2 regions of the Viridibacillus sp. NPDC093762 genome follow, and region 1 is predicted to be linked to the other one. Evidence: riboswitches for the same ligand, from Rfam matches in the RefSeq annotation. Region 1 holds a riboswitch; the other holds the start of a gene.
The links. A riboswitch is a leader RNA that binds a small molecule or an ion and turns the genes downstream of it on or off. The one in region 1 is predicted to bind cobalamin.

Region 1 (12,392 bases):
TGGCTGTAATGGCAGTCACTGGCTTGAAAGCTGGAATCCAAATAAATGCTGCTCGGCCTGCAACGGAAATAGCCGACATAACAGCTATCGTTAAAATTTCTCGTGCTTGTGGTTTTCTTCTTTCAAATGAAACAAAGAATGGCACACAGGCTAATAAAACGATTATCATAGATATAAGATTGTATTTACGATCATTCAAGATAGTCACTCCAATAAGCATGACGATTGGAATAACTACAAAAATGATGATACTGGAGAAAATTAGACGTTTACGGGAGTAGTTGTCTGCTCGAGCTGTTGATTGTGCTTGCATAACGAAATCACGTCCTCACTTGTCACTGCAAAATCATATAAATGACGCGACATTCGGTGCGCTGCAGTTGTATAAAAATTATTTCCACTGTAAAACAGTTTTGGTTCATCCTCGGAAACGATATTGCCATCAAAGAACATTGCACAACGGTCAGAATACTGCGCTGAAAACTCAATATCATGTGTAACCATCACAACGGCCACACGACGCTTTTTAAGCGCTTGTAGTACTTCGGCGAATATTTCCTTAGAATATGCATCAATGCCCTTTGTAGGCTCGTCTAGAAGGATAATTTTAGGGTTTAGTAACAAGACTTTGGCTAAAGCAACTTTTTGTTGTTCTCCTCCGCTCAAATCATATGGATGACTGTCTAATAAATGTCCGATATTAAGTGTTGTGATAATTTCATTTAACTGTACATTGGCTGCCTCTTTTGAGATGCCTAAAACGTCTATTATGCTATCGAATTCAAGTTGTACTTTCTTTTCAACGAGTAGAGTTAATGGATCCTGTGGTAAAACAGCTAAATTATTTCGATACAATTCGCCATTTGAAAACTTTTTAATGGATTTACCATTTATGAAGACTTTTCCTCGATATGGTTTATATAAACCTGACATTACACCTAGTGCAGTTGTTTTCCCTGTACCGTTTCCCCCTAAAATACTAACAATCTCTCCAGCCCGTACTTGCATGGAGAAACCTCTTAATACATCTTGAGTATTCTTTTCATAACGGAACCATGCTTCTTTAACTTCCAAGACAATGTCATCAGTTGGAATGTCTGAACTCAATTTACTTTCTAAAGCTCGAAATTCATTGTTAAAGTGCTTTGTTAGCCAATTCCGGCCATCTCGTATGGTTAGCGGTACAACGTCATTGATTTGCAATGCATTATTAATACGCACTGGTGTTGGTAAGCCTAGCATCATTGGATGAGAGGCATCGAATGCTTTTAATTGTTGTGCAACATTTTGCGGTGAATCATTACAAATAATACGACCTTTCTCCATGACCACAACGCGATCTGCTATAGGAAAAACCTCTTCTAAGCGATGTTCTACAAGAATAATTGTTAATCCAAGTTCTTTATTTAACTTTTGCAATGTTCCGATGAATTCCGTAGCTGCAATTGGATCAAGCTGAGATGTCGGTTCATCTAAAATCAATAATTTGGGTTGCATTGCCATAATTGCTGCAAGATTTAACAGTTGCTTTTGACCACCTGATAACTCCATTGTACTTTTCCTAAACCACTGCTGAATACCGAAGAAATTTGCCATTTCAGCCACTCTACGTCGAATTGTCATCGTATCTAGCCCTAAATTTTCAAGACCAAAAGACAACTCATGCCACACTTTATCAGTAACAATTTGATTTTCTGGATTTTGCATAACAAAACCGATTTCAGAAGCTGCCACGCGATCAGGTAAATCGGCCAATACCGTGCCCGCATAAAGAATAGTTCCTGATTTTTCACCATGAGGAGCTATCTCTCTTTTTAAATGTTTTAATAACGTACTTTTACCGCAGCCAGATGTACCACAAAGAACAGCAAATTCACCTTCTTCAATTGTTAAATTGATATTATCTAATACTCGCTCTTGTTTTTCTGGATATTGGAAATTTACATGTTGTATTTCAATGAGCGCCATTTAATTGCCTCCCGAATTTCAATCACAATAGGTATTACTAGTAAACTAGCATAAGAAATATAAAGTCCTATGCTAATTGGAGTTAAAGCTAATTCAGTAAACGTTGGATAAAAATAATACGTCGTCACACCAAAGTAACTGCCAAGAATATTCGTTAAAAGAAGTGTTAATATGATTCCGAGCAAAAATCCATCTCTTTTTTCGAAAACGAATAATGAAAATGTGGAACGGTTCTTCAAGCCATAACCACGTGCTTTCATCGAATCAGCCGTCTCAATTGCATTTTCTAGTGCCCAAGTTATAAGAATGGAGATGATGCGAATCCCGCTTTTTACTCTTTGCCATGGGTTGCCGGCTGAAATATCCATGCCAATTGTTTTTTGTGCATGTGAAATAATCGTAATTTGATGTTTAAAACGCGGGACAAGACGTAATGTTAATGAAATGACCAGCGCTAGTGCAGGTGATATCTTACCGAATAAATAAAGAAATTTATCTGATGTCATTACAACGTTATAACAACCAAACCAAAAAATGACTGAACAGATCATAATCGACATCGCAAATCCATAAACAATAGCCTCTAATGTTATAGTATTATAATCTATGTAAAATAGAATGATTTCTCCGTCATGACTAATAAGTGGATTAATAATTGCAGCGATAAAAAACATCGGCACGAAAAATTTTAAGCCGCTAATAAATGATTTTCTATTAAGTAACAGACTTAATGTAATTGCTCCAATACATGTAATAAGTAAATAAACTGGATGCATATAGAACATGGAAAGTCCGATGACAGATGCAAAATATGCAAAGAGAACAATAGGGTGATACGTTTCAAATGCTTTCATGATGCTTATTACTCCTTTTAATAATTATCTACCTATATCACGGCCTAGATCGACTGTATACTGAAACTGAATATTGTCACCATTTTTAACGGTAACTGCACTCACACCATAATTAGGGGTCTGCCCGTTTACAGAGTACATCCAACCACTTAATTCCCCTGCGTCGAATTCATAAAGGTGATTAATCCCTTCGATATAGACAGAGCCATATTGATTGTCGCCCGCTCCTTCATATTCCAGATGAATACCATGTTCTTTTGTAGCTCGTTTAATAATAGACCAAACCGTTTCGTCTTCGTTTAAGATCTCATATTTCGTAGACTTTAAAATCACACCATTTTTCGGTACGTATTTTTCACTTTGTAATGCAGGTTTTAACATATCCCAATGCGTTAGCAAAGTTGCAGCACTAATCGAAATAGTCACATATTCTTTCTTCTTTTCATCTTCTTTATTAGGCTTACTTGGCTTTTGAGCTACGTTATTGTTTTCGGGTTTTTTATCTTTTTCAGGCTTCTGATCTTTTGTTGGTGTTTTATCTTTAGTTGGTGCTGGACTTTTATCTTGCTTTTCATTATTTGAACTAGTCGAAGTATCTTTACTAGGTGTTTTCGAAGTTGATGTTGAATCAGTTTTAGGTGTGCTTGTTGGTTGCTCTTTTTTTGGCGTTACCTCTTCTTCATTTTTTGGTTCCTTTTGCTTTGTTTCGGTCTTTTCCTCTTCTTCGTTATTTGGCTTTATAGCATCTATTGTTGAATCTTTTTCTTTTTCTTCCTTTGCTGATTCTTCACCTTTATCACCTTTAACGATTACCTTAGTCTCACTTGCTTCATCAACACTTTGTTCTTGCTCAGTTTGGTTATTATATTCTTCAACTGATTGAATCTTACAGCCAGTGATAATGATCAATGAGAGAATCATCATTAGCCATAATGGTATTAATTTTTTCATAAATCGCACCTCTTCTTATAGATGGGAATAGGGTGCTGGAGATAAACTCCAACACCCTTCCTATTTCTTTCAAATTATTTCGTTTTAACTACTACTTTTGTTGCATTACTTTTGTTACCGGCTTCATCTTTGGCATAAACTGTTAATTTAGTATTAGCCTTTTGATTTTTAATTATAACAGTAAATTGCCCCTTACTATTTACAGTTCCTTTACCGATAGACGTTTTACCTTTTAATACATACACTTTTGCACCTTTTTCAGCTGTCCCAGTCACTTTACTAGTTGAAATAGTTACTTTTTTAACTGACGGTGCTTTAGGAGCCGTTCTATCAGCTACTTTTAATGTGTATGCTTTGCTTTTATTTTTAGATGCATCTGTCACATAAATTTTCAATGTTGAATTAGCTTTTTGCTTTTTGATTGTTAAAGAGTATGTGCCTTTTGTAGATGCAGTAGTTGATGCTAGTAGCTTAGAGCCGTTATAAATCGTAACTTTCGCTCCTGCTTCAGCTTTGCCTTTAACAATTGTTGTTTGATCACTAACTTTATTAGCTGTTGCTACTTCAGGTGCTGTAATGTCAAATTTAAGTGACTCCGCAGCATCAGACATATCATAAATACGGTTTTTGCCGTTTACATAGCGGTCATATGAAGCAAGTGCACGTAAACCTTGATCTGATGACATTAAGTTTGGAATTTTAAGTGACAAACCGCTCTTTAATCCACCTGTAGCACTATCTACAAAACTTACTAGGTTAGAAACAGCCCAGCTACCATTACCTTTGATGAAACGTGGGTCCGTTTTTGGATTTGTTTGATTAGACGTTAAATTGATGATGAATTGAGATACTGTTTCAGGACTGTCACCTTTTGCCCATTCTGAGTAGAATCCACCTTGTTCACCTAGTTCTTTGCCTAAATAATCATTTGCTTTTTCAACAGCTGCTTTTACCTTCGCATCTTTTGTGTAAGGCGCTAAAGCAGTAGCCGTCATTGATGTTGAATCTTTATCAGATCCATAATCTAGAGCCCACGCAAATGATCCATCTTCAAATTGATCTTTTACTAAATCATTTACTAATTTAGTTCTTGTAATCTCCGCATATTTCGGTTCCGTTGATAAATCATAATTTTTTGTATCAATAGCATTTAAGAAATGAAATTTATTCCCATTAGTTAATTTTTTTGCTTCCTCTGTAGTCAAATATGTATCATACATAGACTTAACTAAATCATATCCCCCAACATTACGCGGATCTTTGTTGATGGCTGTTAATGCAATAATGACTTTTGAATATTTACCAACGTCTTTAGAGATTTTGCCATCCTTACTTTTAACCTCTTTGACTAGATTATTGTAATAAGTTTCATAGTATTTAGAAGGAACTGGTACGCTAGCACGAGCGAAATCAGTTACGTAGTCTTCATCACCAAATGATGGATTCGGCACTTGTTGTAGTAAAAATGCCGCTGTTGAATTTAGAACGTTTTTATAACTGACATCTTTCGCTGGAACTTGAACAGTCGCTGACGTATTTTCTGCAGCTTTTACTGTCGACAATTGACCTGGTAGTTGTGAAAATGCTAATAAACTTGCCATTCCGATAGGTGCTACCCATTTTCTTACCCATTTACTTGTGTACATGTTGAAATCCCCCATATCTTTATTGTTAATTACTTGTAGTTTTTCTTTAAAAGGAAGAACATATATATAAGGGCAAAAAAAATCCCTTTACACAATGTAAAGAGAATTTGGACGGCGAAATGCCAGAAAAATGTACAATGATATACAAAAAGGCCTTCGATGCTCCAAATCTCCCCCTCGAAGATTGAAACTACATTATAAAAGCAGGTCTCCTGGCTTGTGTATCTATTTACTCTTGTTCCTTCCCAGCGCATTATACATGCACCAGTGGTTTGCAACAATTTCATCCACACTTACAGTAGCGGGGCTGCATCGGATTTACACCGATTTCCCTTTTAGCTTATGATGAACATAAGCACTCTTATAAGAAATATTTATTTGTCTATTAATCTAAATTATTTCATAAAAGTTTTAGAATGTAAATTAATATTTTTTATTGTATTAAAATTCGGACTTTTTCGTATCAAAACAATAAAAACATAACAAAACCCTACCTGTTTTTAGCAACGGGTAGGGTTTTTATAAAATTACTATGGCATCAGACTTCGTAATCATCGCTTCCCTTCGTATGTTGATTGAATGCGTTTAACTGCTCTACGGTTAAGTTTCTCACGTAAAGATAAAAATTCATCGACTCCATACCATAATTTTCACAAGCTAGACAATACGTTTCATAACCTTCTCTATACATTTCCATGTAAACCCTCCTGTTATATAACAATTTTTTTATTTTTTATTATTGTATAACAGTTAGAGTTATCTGTCAATTAGATAAACAAAAATTATTAACCGGTTTTTACATATAAAAACACCAAACTTTAAAACTAAAAGTTTGGTGTTTCTTATTAAATAATCGATTTTCCAGTCTTAACTTTGTCCTTCGTAACAAGACTTACTACAACAAATGCTACTAAAGATAAGATTATCGGCAACGTAACAGTATGCATACCTAATACACTTGGCATTATTTGATCAATGTAGATATAAGATGAAATCCCGATAATCATCGATGCAATCGCACCGTATTTGTTTCCTGTTTTCCAGTAGAGACCAAATACAACCGGCCATAAGAATACGGATTCCAATCCACCGAAAGCAAATAAGTTCAGCCAAATAAGTAAATCTGGTGGACGTAGAGCTACTAGAACCACTGCTATCCCAATAACTGTAGTCACATAGAAACTTGCTTTTTTAATCTGTGCATCTGATGCAGTTGGTTTTATATAGTTTAAGTAAATATCTTTTACTACAGTTGAACTTACTAAGATAAGTAAAGCGTTAACCGTAGACATGATTGCTGCCATTGGTGCAGCTAGCACAATTCCTGCTAAGTATGGAGGTAACACTTTTAGCGTCAGTAAAGGCATCACTTTATCACCAATTTCTATGCCTGGTAATACCGGACGTGCTAGTACACCAATTAAATGCATGCCAAACATAATTGTAGCAAGTGCAATTGTGCCAATGATAATGGCTGTATGCATGCCTTTTGAGTTTTTATATGACATTGCACGAACGGCAATTTGAGGTAAGCCAATAACACCTATCCCAATTAAAATCCAAAATGTCGATACGTATAATGGCGTTAAACTACGATCTGCCCCATAAGGTGATACAAGATTCGGATTTTCAGCGACTAAATCACTCATTATATTCGATATTCCTCCACCAGCAATAACCGTTGCGACAAGTAAAATGATTGTCCCAATGACCATCACAGAACCTTGCACTGCATCTGTTAATGCTACTGCACGGAAACCACCAATAATCACGTAAATTAATACAGCACCTGCAAAGATAAACAATGCAGTAGAATAGTTTAAGCCTGTTAATGACTCTATTAATCGCGCCCCGCCAATCCACTGAGCTGCCATGGATGCAAATAAGAATAAAATAATACTAACTGCTGATACAATGACAACCGTTTTACTTTGATATCGTTCACTTAAAAAATCAATTAGAGTGATTGCTTGATACTTACGTGCAATAATTGCAAATTTTTTACCAAGTATCATTAGAACGAAATAACCTGCTGGTAACTGCGCCATCGCCAAAAGAACCCAACCGAGTCCTGTATTATAGGCAACACCTGGACCACCTATAAAACTCCCAGCGCTACCGTATGTCGCCATCATTGTCATAGCAAGTAAGAAACCACCCATTTCACGTCCGCCAAGGAAATATTCTTGCAAAAACGAATTTGATTGCATGACTTGGCGATTCGCCCATATCCCAATCCCAAAAATAAGTACTAAAAAAACAACTAAAGGAATAATCACTTGCCAATGTATCATTTCTGTTCACCCTCCTCATCGTCAAATGGTACATCTGTGAAGAGGAATTTAATGACGAAAACTATAAGGATGACCATGAAAATAGTTCCTGCAATACAGCTATAGAAAAACCACTCTGGAAAACCAAGTACATATGTATAAGATGACGGATCTCCTGAGCCCATGCCATAAGCAAAGCCAAACCAAATACTAAAATTGATGATTACAAGTATCACCCCAATGATGGCCTCACGATGCGCAATTTTAAATCGCTTATCATTCATATTACAATCTCCTTTATGACGAATCACTACATATTAAAAATAAGTTACTTTTATAATAATACGTTCTCAATTAAAAAATTGAAAGTATAGAATTTAGTTTACATAATAATATTATGTAAACTAATAGAAAATACAAATTTATGTATATACATATTTAATCTACAAAAGTGCTAATAAAAACTATAATAGTTTGATTCCTAAGTATCTACGAGTAGCCTATTTACTCATATAGGTTGAGAGATATTAGGAGGAATAGCTATAAAAACAACATACTGGAAACTACAAGACGTCATTCAACATTATCTAGAACAAGTTAGAAGTGGCATCTGGCATCCTATTCGGCGCTGAGAAAGCTAATATCATGTATAAGTAGTTCATTACTTTAGCTCTGAAGCTGAATTAATATTGGACTAAGCTAACAAATTTGGCACAGTAAAATAAGTAAAAGGTATATAAAAAGCGCCTCTAAGTTAGTTTTTTAACTTAGAGGCGCTTTATTACTTAAAGTATGCTTAATTTATCATCTTTTAAATCACTAATGAACATACAGCCGGGTCCGTGAGTGATCATAATAGATGGTTTACTTTCCATCGCTACTGCTTGAGGCGTAACGCCACAAGCCCAAAATACCGGAACTTCGTCTTCTTTAATCGTTACAGCATCTCCAAAATCAGGAGTATTTACATCTGTAATCCCAATTTGGCTTGGATCGCCAATATGAACCGGTGCACCATGAACATCTGGAAAACGAGAAGTAATTTGTACAGCTCGGATTGCGTCAGCATGTTTCATAGGACGCATACTAACAACCATTGGACCTTCAAAAATACCTGCTTTTTCGCATGGAATATTCGTTTTATACATAGGTACATTACAATCTTCTTCAATATGTCTTACTGGAATTCCACTTGCAAGAAGTGGCGTTTCAAAAGTAAAACTACACCCTAATAGGAAACATACCATATCATCTTCCCAATAATCTGTAACATCGGTTACTTCTTCAGTGAAAACACCATCACGATATATTCGATATCTCGGTATATCTTTGCGAATATCTGCACCAGCAGCAATAGAGTTAGGTGTATATGACCCAATATCGGTCACATCCACTAATGGACAAGATTTTGGATTGCGTTGACAGAACAATAAGAAATCATACGCATATTCTTTCTTTAAAATAACCAAGTTTGCTTGTGTATAGCCTTTAGCCATTCCCGCTGTTGGTCCAGTCAATTCACCATTACGAATTAATTCTCGAATAGCAGTTGGGGCCATTGTATCAAATTGTGTCATCATAATTCCCCACTTTCTTAACTAGCTAAATAGTTTAGGTAATTCGATAATAAGTGTACGAACGCTAAGTACAGCCATAACTACTACAACAAAAATACCTGGAATCGTTAACCACATCGGATGTTTATAATTACCAACAATCTCTTTTTTATATGCTGCGATTAATAACGTTCCAAGTGCTAGAGGTAAAATTATTGCATTGATTGCCCCTACTAAAACAAGAATTTTAACAGGTTTACCAACGAATGCAAATGTGATAGTTGATACAACGATAAAGACAATAATTACCCAGTTATGATATTTATCAATCATTGGGTGGAAAGAACGAATAAATGATACTGATGTATATGCAGCACCTACTACAGAAGTAATCGCAGCAGCCCACATAATAACACCAAACATACGATAACCGATTTCACCTGCAGCTAATTTAAATACAGAAGCAGGTGGGTTAGCAGGGTCAATTGTCAAACCTTGATGTACTACACCTAATACCGCTAAGAATAGTGCTACACGCATAATACCAGTAGCAGCAATTCCTGTTACAGAACTTTTCGTTACATCAGGTAAAGATTCTACCCCTTTAACTCCTGCATCTAGTAAGCGGTGACCACCGGCGAAAACAATATATCCACCAACTGTTCCCCCAACTAAAGTTACGATTGAAAGAATATCAATTTTTTCTGGTGTAAATGTATTAGCTAATGCATCACCAACTGGTGGTGATGTTGTAAAAGCAACATACATCATTAGTAAAATCATGATAAAGCCAGCTGCTTGTGCAACCTTATCCATCGCTTTACCTGCTTCTTTTACAAGGAAAATGAAAATTGCAAAAACTGCACTAATAACTGCGCCCATAATCGGATCCAAGCCGAGCATAGCATTTAAACCTAGACCAGCTCCTGCAACGTTCCCGATATTAAACGCTAGTCCACCAATAACAATCATGATGGCTAATACAAGACCTAAACCAGGAAGTACTTTGTTGGCAATTTCTTGACCACGCATACCTGATACTGCGATGATACGCCATACATTTATTTGAGCGAAGACATCTAAAATAAGTGAAACTAAAATAACAAAGGCAAAACTAGCCCCTAATTGTTGTGTAAAGACCGTCGTTTGTGTTAAAAATCCTGGTCCAATCGATGATGTTGCCATAAGGAAGGCAGCTCCTAATAAGACGCTACGCCCTACTTTCTTTCTGTCTTGCCCTTGATTTAAGCTAACTTTTGTCATATGAAAACCCCTTTTTATACGTGAAATGCTTGAACGTTGATGTTATTTTTCTCCAATGTGTTTCGAATATATTTTGCAAATGCAAGAGCATGTACTCCATCCCCATGGATACAAACAGTGTCTGCTCGCAATAATACTTTCGTTTGTTGTTGAGACTCAATATAACCTTCTTTGACCATTGTTACGACTTGATTTACAGACTGTTCCTCGTCTGTTACTAAAGCATTGGATTGTGTACGTGAAGTAAGTGAACCATCCGCTTGATATGTACGGTCAGAAAATACTTCATGAGCTGTTTGAAGACCAAGTTTTTCTCCTGCCTTCGTTAACTCACTTCCAGCTAATCCGAATAATACTAGCTCAGGTGAGACATCATAGACAGCTTGGGCAATAGCCTTAGATAATGCCTGATCTTTAGCAGCCATATTATATAATGCTCCGTGAGGTTTTACGTGCTGCATTTTCTCTCCACATGTAGATAAAAACCCTTGTAGTGCACCAATTTGATATACGACCATGTCATAGCCTTCTTGAGGAGTAATTTGCATTGGGCGTCGTCCAAATCCATTTAAATCAGGCAAACCAGGATGGGCACCAATTTTGACACCTTTAGCAATAGCCATTTTAACTGTTTCCCTCATCACTGTTGGGTCACCTGCATGGAAACCACATGCTACATTAGCTGAAGTAATATAATTTAAAATTTCTTCTTGTTCCCCTAGTTTGTAATGACCAAAACTTTCTCCTAAATCGCAATTCAAGTCTACATGAAACATTTTCTCAGCCCCTTACTAATTCAAAGTGGATTTAATGTCAGTTTTTCTGACACAAAACTTATATTATCACTAAATCATTATTCTGAAAACATTTATTTTTGAACTTTCTCACTATAATGAATTATCAATTGTAAATAACTTACTTGTCATTTACCATTATTTATCTATATGATTATATTGTTTAAAATGCAAAATGAGGGGTTGTACATTATGGGAGAAGAATTTAAACATGTTAAATTTAAACCTTTGGGTGATTCAGCAGTAATGGTTCAGATTGGAAATACAATCGATCCGTCAAACTGTACAATTTTACAAAATTTAGCTTCATTGCTTGAAGAACAGCCATTTGAAGGGTTTATAGAAGCCGTTCCAGCATATACAAATATTACAATCTACTACAATCCTTATACTATTTTTAAGGTTAATGGAAAGGTAACATCATATAGCTTTGTATGTCAGTATGTGCAACAACTGATTACCCAAATGACAACAGTTAAACAACACACGCAAAGAGTGGTTGAAATACCCGTTGTTTATGGTGGTGAATATGGACCAGACTTAGAATATGTGGCCGAAATTAATGGATTAACGACTGATGAAGTCATTCAATTACATAGTGCGAATGAGTGTCTTGTTTATATGCTTGGTTTTGCACCTGGTTTCGCTTTTATGGGAGGCATGAATGAAGCTATAGCAACACCTCGAAAAGAAACACCTAGACTTGCCATACCTGCACTTTCGGTTGGGATTGCAGGCAAACAAACAGGAATTTACCCATTTGAAACACCTGGTGGCTGGCAAATCATTGGTCGTACGCCACTCGATTTATTTTTACCAAATGAAACGCCACCTTCCCTGTTGCAAGCAGGTGATTGTATTCGCTTTAAACCAATATCCGTAAAAGAATACAAACAATTGAAGGAGACGAGATCATGACAGTTACAGTCATTAAACCAGGTTTATTAACTACCATTCAAGATCTAGGAAGATTCGGGTCACAAAAATATGGAGTCATCGTTAGTGGTGCAATGGATGCTTATTCATTAAGAATTGCGAATATTCTTGTAGGGAACTTAGAAAGTGAAGCCGTACTTGAGGTTTCATT
Region 2 (12,392 bases), on a different contig from region 1:
CAAATAATTGGAATTCGAAAGACGCATGGTTAATGATATATACTGGTGGGACAACTGGAAAGCCAAAGGGTGTAGTCTTATCATATGATGCGATAAATTGGAATGCCTTCAATACTATTATTAGTTGGAATATTAGTAGTGATGATTGCACATTAAATTATATGCCATTATTTCATACGGGAGGATTGAATGCATTATCAATTCCAATATTAATGGCTGGAGGTACAGTTGTAATAGGAAATAAATTCAATCCCCAAGAAGCAATCCAGTCATTGAATAGTTACAGCACAACAATTTCGTTATTTGTCCCGACAATGTATCAATCTATGATTGATACAGAAGAATTCAAGAAAACAAGTTTTCCTAGTATAAAAGTATTTTTATCAGGTGGAGCTCCATGTCCCATCACTGTGCATAAAACCTTCTTACAAAAGGGAGTACCATTTAAAGAGGGTTATGGATTAACCGAAGCTGGTCCCAATAATTTTGTTATTCAACCAGAGGAGGCCGCAATAAAACTAGGATCTGTCGGAAAGTGTATGCAATTTAATGAAGTTAAAATTCAAGCTCCGAATGGTCGAGAATGCAGACGTGATGAAGTAGGAGAACTATATATTAAAGGAAAGCATATGTTCAGCGAATATTGGAAGAATCCACAAGAGACAGCTAAAACTATTATTAATGGATGGCTTCGTACTGGTGATTTAGCGAAGATGGATCAGGACGGGGATATTTATATCGTAGGACGAGTAAAAGAAATGATTATTTCAGGAGGGGAAAATGTCTATCCTCAAGAGGTGGAACAATGTATTATTACTCATCCAAAGGTGAAAGAGGTCGCAGTTATAGGAATTGCTGATTGTCACTGGGGTGAAATCGTTACGGCTTTTATCGTATCTGATGATGCATTTAATAATGTTAAAGAAATTCAAGACCTTTGTAGAAGTCATCTAGGTAGTTATAAAATCCCTCGGAATATTTATTTTATCCCTGAACTACCAAAAACACATGTAGGGAAAATTGATAAAAAGAAGCTTCAAACAATTCAAATGTAAACGGTCTGTTGATTATTAACGGGTTCGAAATTGAGGAGTAAAAATATAAATAACCATTAAGAAAGGGGTGCAATTAGCACCTCTTGTACATCTATTTTAGCGATTAAATTAGACCTAAATTGGTTATCTTTTGATAATCTCATTATTTCACTAAATTGTCTTTAATGCTTCCTGAAGTTTTTTCACTACCCTTGATAAACCTAATATTGAATTTGTTGTATCGAATTTTTCAATATCAAAGGAATGATTTGCATTTTGGACAATCTCTATCTTTAAATTTGAGTTACTTAATTGTTCAATTTTATTTGAATTGAAATGATAAAATAAACGAAGTGCCAACTTCTCTTTAATAGAAATCGGCACTTCGTTTATTCGCTATAAGTTATTGTGTCGCTTTTGGTGGTAGGCACACGTCACATTTACGTTGGTTATTATTTTTAAATTTCGTAAATGTTTTTCAAAGTTGCTATCACATGCACATTAAAATAGTAACTTTTGAGAAAAACCGTGATATTCCGTCGTTAGCAACTTACTTTCCGAATTGTTCTCAACAAATTCTTTAATTTTACCAATCGTCCATTGTTTATTCAATCTCTTACACCTCCATATTTCTCGCTATGCGGAGGCTTTTCTTGGCATCCGTTCAATTATAAGCAAAAGTAGTAATTATCTTAAGTTCCTCATTATTACATGAGCTGGTACTCAATTAAACAGATGGAGGTTATCTTATTAAACTAAACTGCCTCGTTAGTTGAATATCAGTAAGTTACAAATATATGTATATTACAAATTCTTCTAAATCCATTATTTAAAATAGTCGAATATGCTACTTAAAAAGCATCTGAGGATAGGTATTTTTGTTTCCACTTAATGATTTAACGATATTAGCTATTGTTAATCTGTTAATTACTATGTCAATTGCGAAAAAAACCTTATTTAGTAAACAATAATAAAAGGTTTAAATCATATGCGATTGGAATCCAAAATTGATACTTTAATTAGTTTTAGTACTCTTAAAGCGAACCAGTTATTTATAATCAGGTTATTTTTTATTGTTAAGCATAAATGTGGAATTTTCCACTTTAGGTGTAAGGCAATGTAACGTAACGTTTACAACCAGCAACGATATGTGTAACTGCAAAAAAAAACGTGCAAATTTTTGTGGTAAAACTTTTGAATAAAATTAAGTCTTAAAATTGATATAGCTTTAAGTTGTAATAACGAATATACTTTATATTAGGAAAACTTTTTTTATTTGCACAAAAAATTACATATAGTATTGGAATAGGTGTGTTCGTTTAAAACGAATACTTAATAGGGAAGTCGGTGAAAATCCGACATGGTCCCGCCGCTGTAAGGGTGAGTCTCATGCAAGAAAGTCACTGGATAATATCCGGGAAGACGCATGGAGGCTATGAACCTAAGTCAGAAGACCTGCCTGTTCTAAAAATGCTGATAAACCTACGGGAGATAGGGAGGTGTTAGAGTGCTAGGAGACAAAATTGTTCTGAAACTATAAGCATTGCTGACCTTTTTTATCGGGTTAGGAATGCTTTTTTGTTTGCCAATATTTTATGGTAATAAAATTTTATAGTTGAAGGTGAGAAAAAGTGTTATTCAAACGATCAAAATTATTAAGTCTTCTCTTTTTACTATTATTAATGTTCTTAACGAGTTGCAGTAATACTCCCAAAGGTTCAGAAACTACTTCACTTAAAGGTAATGAGAAAGTTGTTACATTTTCTATGACTGGAGATATAGGCGATTTAAATCCACATACATATTTTCCAAATGAGTTTTTTGCACAAGCAATGGTATATGAGCCCCTTGTGTATTACGGGAAGGGTGGGGATATTCAGCCTTGGTTAGCAAAGAGCTGGGATATTTCAAAAGACGGCAAAGAATATGTGTTCCATCTGAGAAAAGATGTAGAGTTTTCTGATGGCTCGAAATTTAATGCGGCAATTGTTAAGAAGAATTTCGATACGATTTTAAATAATCATAAACAACATGAATGGGTAGAGTTAATTAACCAAATTAAAGATACAGCAGTAGTGGATGAATATACTTTTAAGCTTACTTTGAACAATTCTTATTATCCAACTCTACAAGAATTAACATACATAAGACCTTTGAGATTTGTTGGAGAAGCTGCTTTTCCTGACAGCCAAGATACATTTAAGGATGGTCTTAAATCTCAAATTGGTACAGGGCCATGGGTACTGAGCGAATATAAGAAAAATGAATATGCATTATTCGAAAGAAATGAAAAGTACTGGGGTACTAAACCAAAAGTAGATAAGGTTGTTGTTAAGGTCATTACTGACGGAGAATCTAGAGTATTAGCATTTGAGAAAAATGAACTTGATTTTATTTTTGGTAATGGGGTCATCAGTCAAGATTCATTCCAATTTTTAAAGGATTCAGGGAAATATGAAACTAAGTTGTCAGAGCCTACAGCTACAAGAACGCTTCTTTTTAATACAAATAAAGAAGCAACTAAAGACCATAAAGTACGTTTAGCGCTGAACTATGCATTTAATAAACAGGCTGTGATCGATAATATTTTTTATGGTATGGAAAAAAAAGCAGATACATTGTTTCCACCTGTATTGGATTACACAAAAATTGACATAGATCCATATGAGTATGACACAGCAAAAGCAGAGCAGTTATTAGATAAAGCAGGGTGGAAAAAAATAGAGGGTAAACCGTTTAGAGAAAAAGACGGAAAAGAACTGCAGCTAGAATTCCTTTTTAATAGTACAGATAATATCCAAAAGTCGATCGCAGAATTTGTGCAAGGTGATTTTAGAAAACTAGGAATTGATATTAAGTTGAATAGTCAGGAAACTAATACTTTCTGGAAAACGGCATTCCAAGGCAATTACGACATATTATTTACCTCAACATGGGCCGTACCTTTTGATCCACATTCTTATTTAGCTTCAATTACAACAGATTCAGAAAATGGTGGTCCAGATTATACTGCTTTATTGGGGTTACCAGAGAAGAAAGAAATAGACGAGAAGATTAAAAAAGTGCTTTTAACTACAGATGAAAAAGAAAGAAAAATGTTGTATACCGATATTTTAACAACTTTGCATGAGCAAGCGGTATACTTACCGATATCTTATCAATCCAATGTAGCGGTTTATCATAAAAATATTAAAGGATTAGATTTTTTGCCTCAAGAAGCAGAGGTACCTTTAACTACAATAGATGTTGAATGATGGAAGGATTATTAATAACAACAACTTAAGGAGTACTACATGAGTTGGTTTATAGTTAAGCGTTTCGCAAGTCTTGTTCCAATATTATTAGGAATCTCAATTATCACTTTTATCTTACTGCACTTAATTCCTGGAGATCCAGCAGTAGCTTATTTAAGGTTATCGAATATTCCGCCTACTGATGAGGCTGTGGCTGCTCTTCGACTTGAGCTTGGATTAAATAAGCCTTTATATATCCAGTATTTTGAGTGGTTAGGAAATGTAATTCAACTTGATTTAGGGATTTCATTTGTGTCTAAGAATACAGTTTGGGACGAGATGTTGTTACATTTAGTTCCAACAATTCAACTAACATTAGCTGCGTTTTTCTTTATTGTAGTTATTAGCTTACCAATAGGAATGCTATCGGCTATCTACAAAGGAAAATGGATAGATCAATTTAGCAGAATAATAGCTTTTGTTAGTGTTTCTATGCCTACATTTTGGTTTGGTTTTCTATTAATCTATTTTTTATCATTAAAGTTAGATTTATTACCCGTTTTGGGGAGGGGGACACTAGAACATGTAGTGCTTCCTTCCTTAACGCTTGCTTTTGGCTATATTGGCACAAATATACGATTACTTCGAGCGAGTATGCTTGAAAATATAAATGAACCATTTGTTATATATGCAAGAGCGAGAGGTTTGCGTCAAGGGAAAATCATTAGTAGACATGTGTTAAAAAAGTCCCTCCTTCCTGTAGTGACTGGGCTAGGTATGAGTTTTGGAAATATGCTAGGTGGAGCAGTTATTGTTGAAACCATTTTCGCTTGGCCAGGAATGGGACAATTATTTGTCTCGTCCATTATAAATCAAGATTATCCAATGATCCAGGGCTGTGTATTATTTATGACTGTAATCTTTGTGGTCTGTAATCTTTTAGTTGACCTTACATATTCCTTACTAGACCCCCGTATTCGATTGGAGGGAGTGGAATGAGACCGATTGTAAAGTTGAATCGAAAGCTGATAAATCATAAGCTCATGACGATTAGCAGTATCATTATTTTACTTATGATTGGAGTAGCCCTCTTTGCTCCTTTTTTGGCTCCTAATGATCCGAACTTTGTTGATATCGCTCAGAAACTACAAGGCCCTTCCTCTCAGTTTCCATTAGGGACTGACCATTTAGGGAGATGTATATTATCGCGATTAATCTTTGGAACACAGACTTCGCTCGGAACAGCCATCCTTGTCATAGGATTTATGATGATGATTAGTGTTCCACTTGGCATTTTTGCAGGATATGTTGGTGGTAAGGTAGATTATCTCTTTATGAGAATCTGTGACATCCTCATGGCATTCCCAAGCTTTCTTCTTTCATTAGCTTTGGTTGGCATATTGGGGCCGGGGATTTTTAATCTAATTTTGGCAATGGTGCTTGTTCAATGGGTTTATTATGCTCGTGTCATTCGAGGAATGGTGCTCAGTGTTAAGGAACAAAACTTTATATTAGCAGCCAAAATATGTGGCACTCCAAAGTTTATCATAATTATGAAACACATTTTCCCTGCCATTATCTCTCAAGTTGTTGTATTAGTCTTTATGGACATCGGAGGAGTTATCTTAGCTATTTCTAGTCTTTCATTTTTAGGTCTTGGAGTACAACCTCCAGAGGCAGAGTGGGGAATGATGATTAATGATAGTAAACCATTTTTTAGAAATTACCCTTCATTGATGTTGTACCCGGGAATGATGGTTTTCATCGTTGTCATAGCCTTTAACGTATTCGGCGAGGCATTGAAGGATATGTTAGACCTGAAAAAGGGCTAAGGGGGAGGTCGTGGAATGAGACAACAACCGATACTAACTGTAAACAATTTAACTTTATCCGTATCAATAACCCATAAAGTGGTTCAACCAGTGCGTGATATCAATTTTACACTTGATCCAGGGAAAGTGTTAGGCCTTGTCGGCGAGAGTGGATCAGGGAAAACGTTGACTTGCCTGTCTTTGTTAAATCTTTTACCTGACAATGTAAAAGTAAAGCATGGAAGCATTAACTATAGAGATAAAGACCTTTTAAACTGTTCAAAAGAAGACGTAAGGAAAGTAAGGGGCTATGAGATTGCTATGATTATGCAAAATCCTATGATTGCCTTTAACCCTGTAAGAACAATTGAAAGCCATTTTATTGAAACAATTAGAACTCACTTGCCTATGACTAAGCGACAAGCGCGAAAAATGGCTGTGGAGTATTTAGAGAAAACCGACTTTACTAATCCAAAGACTGTATTAAAGCAATATCCATTTCAGCTAAGTGGTGGGATGTTGCAACGAGTTATGATTGCGATTACCATGTCCCTAACCCCCTCTATTTTAATTGCCGATGAACCGACAACTGCACTTGATGCAACAAATCAACTTCAAGTTTTAAAACAGTTGGATAAATTAAAGAAGGAATATAATACAGGCATTTTATTGGTATCACACGACTTTGGGGTGATTGCTCAATTAGCTGACGAAGTAGCTGTGATGTATGGTGGCTTTATTGTTGAAAAGGCTCCAATGATGAAATTATTCAATCAACCTATGCACCCATATACCCGTGTTTTATTAGAATCAAGGCCTGGATTAAAAAGAAGAAAGATACAAAGTGTTAGCACTTCAAGTACTAATTCAATTAATAATGAAAATATATGTCCATTTGTAAATCGATGCAAGGACGCAGACCATACATGTACAAGTTATAATCTTGAGTTTAAAAAGTTTGAAAAAGACCATCTAGTACGTTGCGTAAAGGTACAAGAAAGCATAGGTGACTGAAAAGTGAGCTTACTTGAATTGAAAGATATAAAGAAGACATATTCGCTTGGAAACTCTATTTTGGGGAAGCGTAAATCAGTTGAAGCCATTAAGGGTATCTCACTAACTTTAGAACAAGGAGTATGCTTGGGTATTGTCGGAGAAAGTGGATCAGGCAAAAGCACCCTTGGTAAAATTATTCTGGGCCTGGAAAAACCAGATCAAGGTGAGGTTTTATTTCAAGGAAAGCATCTTCATAGTTTAAAAGCAAAAGAATTAAAAGAGTTACGGCGTAATCTCCAAGTTGTTTTTCAAGATTGTTATAGCGCGGTTAATCCAAGACTAACAATCGGTGAAATTATTGCGGAGCCTATAAGAAATTATGAAAGACTTTCACCCACAGAAGAGCGAAAACAAGTAGAGGGGCTATTGGAGATAGTCGGTTTAAGGCTGGAAGATATGCATAAGTACCCTTCTCAGTTTAGTGGAGGGCAGTTACAAAGAATCAATATTGCTAGAGCCATTGCTCTTAAACCAAATTTAATCATACTTGATGAGGCTATAAGTGCTTTAGATGCTCTCGTCCAAGTACAAATTTTAAATCTGTTGGTACAATTAAAAGAGGATTTTCAACTGTCATATCTCTTTATTTCTCATGACCTACAGGCAGTTAATTACATAGCAGATCGAATAGCTGTAATGTATCAAGGTGAGGTTGTAGAATGGCTAGATGATATGGAAAAGCTAGAACAATTAAAACATCCTGTTTCTAAAAAGTTGATATCTTCTGTACTATCTCCTTATCCTGTGTTTTTTTGATATGGGGAAAAATAATCTTCAATTATTAAACAGTTATTCTACGAAGTTAAAAGCAGAAGATAATTAAAACCAATACTAAGCCAATTTGGTTTTGGCTGTAATATTTGCTTTAAAGTCTGGAAGTTACTAGAACAATCAAATAAAACGTAGTTAGATAGGGCTAAATCATGCCTCTCTAACTACGTTTTTTGTTGCAATAAACTACTAAAATGAACAGCACTAAAAGAAAGGTTTGTTACTCTGTATTAAACAAGACTACGGCATTATAGTTTACTGTTGTTTTTTTAAGTCGGGTTTAACATTCATAAATAGAGTGAAACCATCATTCATTTGTACTTGCTTTCGTAACTCGTTGAACTTATCCGTTAACTCTTGACCGGTATAACCTGCTTTTGTCAGTTGCTCCATAATGAGCGTTTTATATTTCTCGAAAACAGGATCAATAATTGGCGTAATAATTAGTGCCCCATTTACCTTAGAAATTTGAACCTCATCAATTAATGAAAACTCTTCATAAAACTCTTCTGGAATTTTAATCTCACGCTCTGTGGAAATTTTCACTTTTTTTGACTGGGCTTCATATCCCAACTCATTCACCCCTGTATTATGATATTCTAATAATAGGGCAAAATAGAATATTCTTACTAAAATTTAATGGGAGGTTAATATGAGACTTTTTCATGTAAGTGAAGAACAAAATATTGAGGTTTTTGAACCTAGAATCCCTTCTCGTCAGGATTTAGATCAGACAAAAAGACTTGTTTGGGCAATTAATGAAAAATGTCTACCGAATTTTTTGACTCCTAGGAATTGCCCCCGTGTTTGTTTTCATATTAATGCAGAGACAACAAAAGAAGATAAAACTCGATATCTTTCATCAAGCCCAAGCAATCATGTGGTAGTAATTGAAAACAAATGGCTACAAAAAATGAGAGATACAAAGCTATATTTATATGAATTTAATCCAATGGAATTTAACTTACTTGATGAAAATGCGGGGTATTATGTTAGCGAAAAGAAACAAGTTCCGATTAACTGTATAGAAATAAACGATTTGATTGAAGCGCTTATCAATCGAAATGTAGAACTAAAAACCGTAGATGGGCTATGGCAACTTCATGATGAGATTCAACATACGTCTTTGAGTTTCTCAATGTGCCGGATGAAATTTGCTACCCCTAGAGTCTCTAACAATAGTTGAATGGAGGATGAAAACAATGAAGCAAATTATTGCACTTGGTGGCGGTGGATTTTCAATGGAGCCTGAAAATACTTTGTTAGATTCATACATTCTCAAGCAATCGAAAGAGATTAACCCTAAAATCTGCTTTATACCTACAGCAAGTGGAGATGCTGATAATTACATAGCACGGTTTTATGATTTTTTTAAGACTCAAAATTGCAGACCAACGCATTTATCTTTGTTTAACCCACCAACGAGAGAGTTAGAAGAATTCATATTAGAAAAAGATATCATTTACGTAGGTGGGGGAAATACAAAAAATTTATTGATTTTATGGAGAGAATGGGGTCTAGATAGAATCTTGAAAAAAGCATGGGAAAAGGGTATTGTTCTTGCTGGTATTAGTGCAGGGGCTATTTGCTGGTTTGAAGAGGGCATTACAGATTCGTATGGAGATTGCCTCGAACCAATCCAATGTTTAGGATTTTTAAAAGGAAGTCATTGCCCACATTATGATGGAGAAAAAGATAGAAGACCATCTTACCATCATTTAATTGAATCACAACGCATCAAAGCAGGCATAGCAGCTGATGACGGTGTGGCGATTCATTACATTGATGATGAGATTGCTAAAATTGTTAGCTCAAGACCGAAAGTAAAAGCGTATAAAGTCTTTCTTGAAAATAAAGTTGCAGAGAAGCAATTACCAACCGAATTTCTTGGTGAACTTTAAAGAGTTATATTATCGTAATAACTTAGGAGGCTCATATGAAGACAGTTATAGATTATTGGAACGGTCATAGAGTGAAACTCACATGGAAACCAAATTTTCAACTAGAGAAGTTGTGCATAGTAACTAGTGTTCATGCAATCTGTATCCAAGATAACAAAGTGCTACTTACTAAAATTAAAGATAGAGGATTTAACTATCCAGGAGGTCATGTTGAAATAGGTGAATCTGCTGAAGAAGCGATGCATCGTGAAGCGTATGAAGAAGCTTATGTAAAAGGTATTATTACTTACTTAGGAGCAATTGAAGTAAATCATGAAGAAAACCAATTATTTGTACCAGGTGGTAAATATCCGATGATAGGTTATCAATCCTTTTACCGAATGGATGTTAAAGCCTGCTATCCGTTTTTACGAGAAAATGAAGGTATTGCACGTATATGGGTAGAGCCATCAGAAATTCCTTATATCATAGATGATCATGAATTAGCTCCTATTATTTTAAATGGTGCAATTCAGTTTGGGAGCTCCAAACAGCAATAATTAGTAAGAATATATTTCTATGGAGATGAGTGCAATAGAATCAAAAAAATTGATTTTGAACCACTATGAAAATTCTATCCATTATATAGAGAGTTTAAAAAGAGTATCTGATGACTGCTGGCTTATACCAATAGAAGAAAGTAAATGGTCAGTCTGTGAAATTGTAGGGCATTTAGTACCGTGGGATAATTTCGTATTGGAAAAGAGACTACCTTACTTGCTAAATCTAAAACAAGAATTAGAAAGTCCAAATGTTAAAGAAATGAATCAAATTGCAGCATTAGAAAGTAGAAATATATCTAAAGATGAAAGCATTAAAAATTGTAGACTGACAAGAATAAAATTAGTATCTGAGATATCAAAGATTCCTGCAAGTGAATTTAATAAAGAATTGAATATAGGTACAAGTACATTAACTGTTACTGCATATTTTAAAGGCCTTATAGCACATGACTTACATCACTACCAACAAATTGATGAGTTTTTATATAAATGTAATAAGAATTAATATTGCCATAAAGGAGTGATTATTTGAGCTCTGTTATCACAGCAAAGTTAGAAAATATAGAGGAAATAATAAAGCTCGATTGTGAAATCATAGGCAATACGAGTAGAAGGAAACATATTGAAAAAATAGTAGGTGAAGGTCATTGCCTAATTATTAAAGAAGAAGAGATAGTTCGAGCATTTTTACTATTTGATACGAGTTTTTTTGAATGTAGTTTTATATCGTTAATCATAGTTTCAAAGTTAGCAAGACGAAAGGGATATGCAACAGCTTTAATTAACTATTTTGAAAGCATTGCACCCACTCAAAAAATATTTTCCTCCACAAATCAATCGAATATCAATATGCAGAAGGTGTTTGAGTCGCAAGGATTTGTACGTAGTGGCATCATTGAAAATTTAGATGACGGGGACCCTGAGATTATCTATTTCAAGTCAATCTAGGTGAATATAAAAAATGGCGAATCACAGACGTATAATATGTTTTTAAGCAAGGTAGAGGGGGATACTGATGACAAACTATATTGCTTTTTTAAGGGGTATTAACGTAGGTGGCCACAACAAGATTAAAATGGCAGAACTAAAGCAAATGTTTGAGGAAATGGGATTCATAAGAGTAAAAACGTATATACAAAGTGGCAATGTCCTTTTCGAGTCGGATGAGAAAGAACCATTTATACTGAAGCGTATTGAGCATGAAATTAAGACAGTTTTTGGGTTGACAATAAGTGTTGTTATAAGAACTTCCACCGAGTTGGAAAGGATTACTGGAGAATGTCCTTTTTCAAAAGAAGCGATTTCGGATGCGGAAGTATCGTCAGAAGGGGAGTGCCTTTATGTTGCTTTATTACTCGAAGATCCTCCCCAAGGAAAAATTGAAGGGCTGAGTGTCTTTAGAACCGAATATGAAGACTTTCGATTTGAAGGCCGTGAAGTGTATCTCTTATTCCAAAAAGGCATTCGTAATTCCAAGTTGGCGAACAATGTGCAAAAGCTTGGTGTTCCAGTAACAATACGTAATTGGAAAACGATGAATAAGCTGACGGCATTAGTGAAAGAAATCGAGGCATAATTTTTGATATGAGTTGTATAAGAATGATTGATAGATAACGGCGAAATAAATTATTCACTTGTAAAACAACCAAAAAATAAAAGGGGTGTATAATAAATCCAATTTCGACTCAATGACGCCCCATTTTGTTATTTACTTCTATGTAGACTATTTGAACTATTTCGAAACATCTACTCTTTTTTGAGAAATAGTTTTCTACTTTGGAAATGGGACACTCCAATTCCTCTATCATATAGTATTTTTAAAATTTCCTAGTTTCGTTGGGTGTTGCCTTAAATAAGGATAAACTAATTTCTCTTATGTCTTTATTGCAATCAAACCAGTTTTGCTTTTTGGCATTTTTAAATGCAGAAGCACAGGTACAAGTTCAAAAAATAATGAATGATATTAAGGTACAGTCAAATGAAGAATCGCAACTAAATTTATATTTCCAAATAGAAGCGATATTAAAAAGGGAAAATGTATTGA

Region 2: another riboswitch for cobalamin. It lies ahead of nikA (nickel ABC transporter substrate-binding protein); the one in region 1 lies ahead of ACQKM9_RS04430 (Ig-like domain-containing protein).

The regions. Positions count from the first base shown of each region.
Region 1 covers NZ_JBNNUK010000002.1:115,424-127,815, reverse strand. Annotated here, with positions in the region: gene ACQKM9_RS04450 (ECF transporter S component) at 1-313, opposite strand, end outside; gene ACQKM9_RS04445 (ABC transporter ATP-binding protein) at 262-1,968, opposite strand; gene ACQKM9_RS04440 (energy-coupling factor transporter transmembrane component T) at 1,941-2,822, opposite strand; gene ACQKM9_RS04435 (DUF4430 domain-containing protein) at 2,847-3,773, opposite strand; gene ACQKM9_RS04430 (Ig-like domain-containing protein) at 3,848-5,419, opposite strand; cobalamin riboswitch at 5,605-5,797, opposite strand; gene ACQKM9_RS04425 (hypothetical protein) at 5,958-6,116, opposite strand; gene panF (sodium/pantothenate symporter) at 6,265-7,710, opposite strand; gene ACQKM9_RS04415 (YhdT family protein) at 7,710-7,976, opposite strand; gene ACQKM9_RS04410 (putative hydro-lyase) at 8,478-9,269, opposite strand; gene ACQKM9_RS04405 (NRAMP family divalent metal transporter) at 9,291-10,511, opposite strand; gene ACQKM9_RS04400 (LamB/YcsF family protein) at 10,526-11,287, opposite strand; gene pxpB (5-oxoprolinase subunit PxpB) at 11,498-12,223, shown strand; gene ACQKM9_RS04390 (biotin-dependent carboxyltransferase family protein) at 12,220-12,392, shown strand, end outside.
Region 2 covers NZ_JBNNUK010000009.1:64,333-76,724, forward strand. Annotated here, with positions in the region: gene ACQKM9_RS12620 (class I adenylate-forming enzyme family protein) at 1-1,055, shown strand, start outside; gene ACQKM9_RS12625 (hypothetical protein) at 1,206-1,418, opposite strand; partial or broken gene ACQKM9_RS12630 (hypothetical protein) at 1,438-1,646, opposite strand; cobalamin riboswitch at 2,325-2,511, shown strand; gene nikA (nickel ABC transporter substrate-binding protein) at 2,666-4,288, shown strand; gene nikB (nickel ABC transporter permease) at 4,328-5,266, shown strand; gene nikC (nickel transporter permease) at 5,263-6,099, shown strand; gene ACQKM9_RS12650 (ABC transporter ATP-binding protein) at 6,115-7,092, shown strand; gene ACQKM9_RS12655 (ATP-binding cassette domain-containing protein) at 7,096-7,890, shown strand; gene ACQKM9_RS12660 (hypothetical protein) at 8,161-8,478, opposite strand; gene ACQKM9_RS12665 (DUF6886 family protein) at 8,558-9,091, shown strand; gene ACQKM9_RS12670 (Type 1 glutamine amidotransferase-like domain-containing protein) at 9,108-9,806, shown strand; gene ACQKM9_RS12675 (NUDIX hydrolase) at 9,842-10,345, shown strand; gene ACQKM9_RS12680 (DinB family protein) at 10,365-10,853, shown strand; gene ACQKM9_RS12685 (GNAT family N-acetyltransferase) at 10,877-11,296, shown strand; gene ACQKM9_RS12690 (DUF1697 domain-containing protein) at 11,364-11,924, shown strand; gene ACQKM9_RS12695 (hypothetical protein) at 12,302-12,392, shown strand, end outside.